2 regions of the Gordonia sp. DT218 genome follow, and region 2 is predicted to be linked to the other one. Evidence: riboswitches for the same ligand, from Rfam matches in the RefSeq annotation. Region 2 holds a riboswitch; the other holds the start of a gene.
What was found. A riboswitch is a leader RNA that binds a small molecule or an ion and turns the genes downstream of it on or off. The one in region 2 is predicted to bind cyclic di-AMP.
Positions count from the first base shown of each region.

Region 1 (3,395 bases), on a different contig from region 2:
GGAGGACCGGCACATGACCGTTGTCTCGCTCGGCCTCCCCACCACATCGCCGTCGATGGACGTACCGCCGGCGGACACCCCGACGACGGGTCCGCTGCGCGATCGGTTCGGTCGAATCGTCACCGACCTGCGCGTGTCGGTGACCGATCGGTGCAATCTGCGATGCACCTACTGCATGCCCGCCGAGGGGCTCGACTGGCTGCCCACCGACGACGTGCTCACGACCGGTGAGCTGATCCGGGTGATGACCGTGGCGGTCCGCGACCTCGGCATCCGCACGATCCGCTTCACCGGCGGCGAACCGCTGCTCCGCCGCGACCTCGACGACCTGATCGGCGCCGTGTCGGCCCTGCCGGCCGCACCCGAGATCGCGATGACCACCAACGGCCTCGGTCTCCGGCGCCGGATCGAACCGCTCGTGGCCGCCGGACTCGATCGGATCAACGTCTCGCTCGACACCGTCGACCGACAGCGATTCGCCGAGATCACCCGACGTGACCGCCTCGACGACGTCGTCGACGGACTGGCTGCCGCACGCGCCGCCGGAGTGCGCTCGATCAAGGTGAACGCGGTCCTCGCCGGCCACGACGATCTCGACCGCCTCCCCGACCTTCTCGGGTTCTGCCTGGACCACGGCTATCAGCTGCGCATCATCGAGCAGATGCCGCTCGACGCCGAGCACCGATGGGACCGGTCGTCGATGGTCACCGCCGACGAGATCCTCGCCGCGCTTCGCGCCCGCTACACCCTGCTGCCCGATCCCCGGCCGCGCGGCAGCGCTCCCGCCGCGACGTGGCTGGTCGACGGCCACGACGTGGACGGTGCACCGGCGCGCGTCGGTGTGATCGCATCGGTCACCCGCCCCTTCTGCGGAGATTGTGATCGCACCCGACTCACCGCCGATGGCGCGCTGCGCAACTGCCTGTTCGCGGAGTCGGAGACCGATCTCCGCGCCGTGCTGCGCAGCGGCCTGCCGGACGATCGCCTCGACGCGGCCATCGCCGACCGCTGGCGCGGCAACACGTGGGTCAAGGCCGCCGGGCACGGCGTGAACAGCCCCGAGTTCCACCAGCCCACCCGGCCGATGTCGGCCATCGGGGGCTGATCGGCGATGCAGTTGACCGTCCGGTACTTCGCTGCTGCGCGCGCTGCGGCGGGTAGGGACACGGCCGTCGTCGACGTCGACGCGGATACGACGCTCGCCGACCTCGAGTCGATCCTGTCCGCCGACAACCCGGATCTGCAGCGGGTGTTGGCACGGTGTTCATATCTTCGCGACTCCGTCGCGCTCTGCGATCGCACTGTGACCCTTGGGACGTGTGCGATCGTCGACGTTCTGCCGCCGTTTACCGGTGGCTGACGCCACACTCGCCCTGTGACCTTCATCACATAACGGGTCGATAACGAGAAGGACACAAGTCGACTATCGCCCCGTGAGCAGGGATGACCCTCAAATTGGGTCGAGAGACCCAATCGGGCCGCGAAAACAGGCTTGCCAACAACGTGATTCGAGCTCGCAGACGTAATACTGTGACTGAACGACGCCCCCCGGGGGGTCACGACCGAGTAACCAAATGCATAACGTCCCGTCGGCCGCGCCGAACCTCACTCCGTCACGGGACGCACCAGAACGACATCTAGGAGTGAGGACGGGGGACCCACCCTCCGACAGAGAACCGGACGGTCATCACGACGTCCTTGGGGTTAAGTCCCGGCGTGACTCACGTCAGGCCGAGACCGGGCACCTCTCGCCCGAACCCGACAGCTGACTTCGTAGGCGCGTGGAGAGAGGAACACCACCATGTCCGGACGCCATCGCAAACCGACTACAGGCACTCCCACCAAGACCTTCGCCAAGGTCGCCCTCACCGGAGCCGTCCTCGGCGGCGGCGCCGCCCTGCTGGGCGGCACCGGTTCGGCAAACGCCGCAACCGACGCCGAATGGAACCAGGTCGCCCAGTGCGAGTCGGGCGGCAACTGGGCCATCAACACCGGCAACGGATACCAGGGCGGCCTGCAGTTCAACCAGGGCACCTGGGCCGGCCACGGCGGCACCCAGTTCGCTCCCAGCGCCGATCAGGCCACCAAGGAGCAGCAGATCGTGGTTGCCGAGCGCGTGCTGGGCAGCCAGGGCAAGGGCGCATGGCCCGTGTGTGGCACCGGCCTCTCGGGCGCCACCCAGCGCAACGCGCCGAGCGAGGCCCCGCGCCTGCAGCTCCCGAAGCTGCCGGCACCGTTCAACTGGTCGGCCGCGCCCGAGGCCAAGAGCACCGATGACGTGCAGAAGCAGCTCGACTCCGCGCTCAGCCAGGCGCAGGAGAAGGGCAGGATCTCGCCCGAGGTCAAGAACATGTGGGACATGGCCAAGAAGAGCGGCTACGAGCTCACCCCGGACCAGATCAAGATGTTCAACGAGCACAAGGACCAGCTGCCCACTCCCTGATAGGAGCAGCTGACTCGGCCCGCACCACGGGCCCACAGTCGAAGGGCCCCGCACGACGGTTTCAGACCCGTGCGGGGCCCTTTTCCACTCTCATGGGACGCCCGGTCAGTCGGGTCGGGACAAGCGTCGCCGTTCACGCAGCGGCATCGCGACCCACATGAACAGAAAGACCACCAGTGCCACGCACCCGGCCGCGATCGCGGCCCAGCCGCCGAACACGATGTCGAAGATCACCGTGAGAACGCCGATCAGCGCCATTCCGAGCAGTCCGATACCGATCAGCGTCAACACGTGTGCGCGGTCCACCAGCTGATCTATCGCGTGGCGCCGGAACAACAGACGATGCAGGGCCACCGGCGAGATCAAGGTGACCGTCGACAGCACCGCACAGACCAGGCTGACGACAAAGATGTACTGCTCACGAGAGCTCAGCTCCTCGAAGCCCTCTTGGAACGGGACGGTCAGCATCAGACCGGTGAGGATCTGACCACCGGTCTGCACCACCCGCAGCTCCTGCAACAGGCTGGCCCAGTTGCGGTCGAGTCGCTCGGCAGGAGTCTCGTGGCGGCGTGGCCGGGACGCGTCGTCCTCGTCAGGTGGCGAGGTCACGCCGACCCCACCCACTCGTCGCTGCCGTCGCCGAAGAACTGGTGCTTCCACACCGGCAGTCGCGCCTTAACCTCGTCTACCAGGCGTGCGCAGAGCTCGAAGGCCGCTCGACGATGATCGGCCGCGACCGCCACCACGAAGGCGACATCGCCGATCGCGAGTTCTCCGACCCGATGCGACACCGCCACCGCACGGACCCCGTCCGCTGCCCCGGCGACCTCACCGACGACGTCGGACAGCACGGTCGGCGCCGTCGGATGGGCGGAGTAGACGAGCCTGGTCACCTCGTGACCGCCGTCGTGGTTGCGCACCGCACCCACGAACCCCACGACGGCACCGGCGG
Region 1 covers NZ_JBNCNS010000001.1:689,247-692,641, forward strand. The annotation lists gene ACPXCG_RS03175 (flavin reductase family protein) at 1-17, shown strand, start outside; gene moaA (GTP 3',8-cyclase MoaA) at 14-1,105, shown strand; gene ACPXCG_RS03185 (MoaD/ThiS family protein) at 1,112-1,360, shown strand; cyclic di-AMP (ydaO/yuaA leader) riboswitch at 1,614-1,796, shown strand; gene ACPXCG_RS03190 (transglycosylase family protein) at 1,802-2,443, shown strand; gene ACPXCG_RS03195 (DUF6328 family protein) at 2,549-3,052, opposite strand; gene ACPXCG_RS03200 (molybdenum cofactor biosynthesis protein MoaE) at 3,049-3,395, opposite strand, start outside.
Region 1: linked by a shared signal. The riboswitch ahead of ACPXCG_RS03190 (transglycosylase family protein) and the one ahead of ACPXCG_RS10910 (C40 family peptidase) in region 2 are both predicted to bind cyclic di-AMP.

Region 2 (3,395 bases):
ACCGTGGGTCGAAGTCGAATTTCGGGCCACGGAGTGCCGCGAGCTGCTTGCCCGTCATGGACTCGTACACCGCGCGGATCTGCACCGCCTGCAGCTGCAGGTTCGCCTGTTTCGCCTGCAGCTCACCGCGAGTCTTCTCGGCAGCGGCAACCGCGGCGGTCGCCTCGGTCGCGGTCTGGTCCGCGGAAGCCTTCGCCGCCAACGTCTTCTGGCGCGCGTCTTTGAGCCCCTTCAGATCGGCGGCCGACTGCCGCGAGATCAGTTCCAGACCCGACATCTGATCGAGCAACGACTGGGGCGAATCGCTGACCAGCACGGCGTACAGGCGATTGACGCGGGCGCCCTTGTAGCTCGCGCGGACCACCGCGTCGACGCGGCCCTGGTAGCTCTCGAGACGCTTCTGCGTCACGACCAGCGTGCGGTCGGCGTCGGCAGACGCCCTTTTCGAGTCGGCCACGATGCGTCGCTGCTTGTCGTACTCGATCTGCGCGTTGTGCATCGCCTCCGCCGACTTCTCGGCGTCGTCGCTGAGCTTCTTGTATTGGGTGAGCAGCTGATTCGGCGACCGCACCGGTGCCGCCGAGGCGTCACCCGCGCCCGTCGCCGACGCGAACTGGCCGGAGGAGACGACGAGCGCCATCACCGCGGCGATGAGTATCACGGGCACGGACCGCGCCCGCGCGGTCCACCATCCGGTAACCACGGTTGTCACTTCTCCTCCGCCACTGTCCCCCCGATCACGTGACCCTGACGGCGACCGGATGGACCGATCCTGTCAGGCCAGGTGATTGGTTTGGGCGGATCACGCAATCCACGTGATCCGCCCAAACGAGTTCACATCCTCATCGGTGATCCGACGCTCAGTAACGCCGGATGCCGGTCACCGACCAGTCACCGACCTTGTCCTTCTTGACCGGCACTCCACTGGTCTCCGCATGGACGAAGGTTCCGTTGCCGATGTACATGCCGGCGTGGCTACCACCGTTGAAGATCAGCACGTCGCCGGGCTTGGCCGCCGCGATCGACGACACCGGGGTGCCGCCACCGAGCTGCCCGTAGCTGTCGCGCGGGATGGTCTTGCCCGCCTGCTTGTACGAGTAATAGACGAGACCCGAGCAGTCGAAGGCGTTCGGGCCGGCCGAACCGTAGACGTACGGCGCACCGATCTTGCTCTCCGCGACGCGCACGGCCTTCTGTGCTGCCGTCGGCTTCGCACCCAGGAAGCCGCCGTCGTCACCCTTGGGCTTGAACTGCTGCGGGATCTGGTTGTCGTTCAGACCGGGCACGGTGAAGGTACCCAGATTCGGAACCGAAACGCTCGCACCGGGCGACTGGGCCGCGGGAGTGGTCGGAGCTGCCTTGGGGGCAGGTGCCGCCTTGTGCTCCTGGAATTGCTGGGGGACCTGCTTGCTATCGACCCCAGGAAGTTCGAATGTGCCGACATTGGGCACGTGTATCGGCGCTGCGAGCGCCGGTCCCGCGACAGCGGCGAGCGAGCCGACAGTGATCGACCCTGCAACCACCGCGCGCTTGGCTACCTTGGTGCCGCGGTTGGGCTGTTCCAAACGATGTTTCGCCACGAAGCGACTTCTCCTTGCTCTCCCTTCGACCGCCGACCGGGTTAGCTGTCGGGTTCGGGCCGGAAGAATGGCCCTACACACGTGTCTCGACGACGTCGAAAACGTCGCCGGGCATGCGCGATTCACCCCGATTCGGATCACTCCGAAAACTTGATGGTTCCCCGGTTCGCCTGTGGCGATTGAGCGGTGACCGATCCAGACCACTCCTGTTGGAGCGGGACGCTCTGCAAAGGTCTCGGAAAGGTTACGAAATCTGATGCAGGTCTGTCCACCGACCCCTTCGGGCCCGAATCGGCGGGCGTGTTCAACCAGCGCGCAGAATCCGGAGTTGCCGGCCGGAAACCGCACCGCCAGCTGCGGTTTTCGCATTTCTTGCAGATACTGCAGCGGCACTGGAGACCATTGCAGCAGCCTCGAAAACACCGATGGCGGCGTCGATGTCAGCGTCGCCCGGCACCCCCGATCTCGTAACCTTTCCGCCACCTTCGACGGTGGGGTTTTCGCAGTTGGGGGCGTCGAACAGCACCTGCATCATGCAGCCGTCACAGGCGACGGGACGGCCCGGGCAGGACTGGCAGTCGATGTACATGTGTGATCTCCATCTCAATCGCGTGCTCTGGGTATGTCGACGGGCCGAAATCGCCTGACTCGGCACCGTGCGCCACACGTGATGGAGACTAGGGACGGCCACCGACAGATCCGGCGCCATCACCGGTCGAACTCAATTTTCCCGCCTGTCACATCAGAATCTGTCGCAACGTCGAACTAGTGTTCGGTGCGTGGTGCTCAGGGGGCAGGCGGACGGCGGACAACTCACCTTCGCCGATCTGGACGACAACGACGACGACGGATTCCGGCCCGATCGCTCACTGTTCGACACCACCCTCGTCGTCGTGGACCTCGAGACGACCGGTGGCAGTCCGACCGACGACGGGATCACCGAGATCGGCGCGGTGAAGATCCGCGGCGGTGAGGTCATCGGCGAGTTCGCGACGCTGGTGGATCCCGGACTGCCCATCCCCCCGCAGATCGTGACCCTCACCGGCATCACCGAGGCTATGGTCAGTGACGCGCCGATGATCGGCGCGGTACTGCCATCGTTCGTGGAATTCGCACGTGGCTCCATCCTGGTGGCACACAACGCACGATTCGACATGGGTTTCCTCCGACAGAACGCGGCGCGCCTGGGGATCGACTGGCCGTTCACCGTCAGCCTGTGCACGGTGACCATGGCCCGTCGCATCCTGACCCGCGACGAGGCCCCCACCGTCCGGTTGTCCGCTCTCGCCGATCTCTTCGATGTCTCGACGCGGCCCACCCACCGCGCCCTCGACGATGCGCGCGCGACGGTCGAGGTGTTCCATCGACTCCTCGAACGGGTCGGCAATCAGGGCGTCGACACCTACCGGGAATTGACCGCCTACCTGCCGCGCTCCGATCCCCGATTGCGCGTCAAACGCACCCTGGCACGGGACCTGCCGTCGCGGCCCGGTGTCTATCTCTTCCGCGGACCGTCGGACGAGGTGTTGTACGTGGGCACCGCCGTCGATCTCCGGCGCCGGGTGATGTCGTACTTCACCGGCAGCGACCCCCGCCGGCGTATCGGCGAGATGGTGAATCTGGCCACCCGGATCGATCACGTCGAATGCGCCCACGCCCTCGAGGCCGGCGTGCGTGAGCTCAGGCTGCTGGCCGCTCATGCGCCCGCCTACAACCGGCGGTCCACCCAGCCGCATCGCGGCTGGTGGATCGTGCTGACCGGCGAACGCTTCCCACGGCTGAAGGTCTCGCGGACCCCGACCGATGAGTCCATCG
Region 2 covers NZ_JBNCNS010000002.1:869,081-872,475, reverse strand. The annotation lists gene ACPXCG_RS10915 (NlpC/P60 family protein) at 1-640, opposite strand, end outside; gene ACPXCG_RS10910 (C40 family peptidase) at 861-1,580, opposite strand; cyclic di-AMP (ydaO/yuaA leader) riboswitch at 1,595-1,776, opposite strand; gene ACPXCG_RS10905 (hypothetical protein) at 1,885-2,169, opposite strand; gene ACPXCG_RS10900 (DEDD exonuclease domain-containing protein) at 2,360-3,395, shown strand, end outside.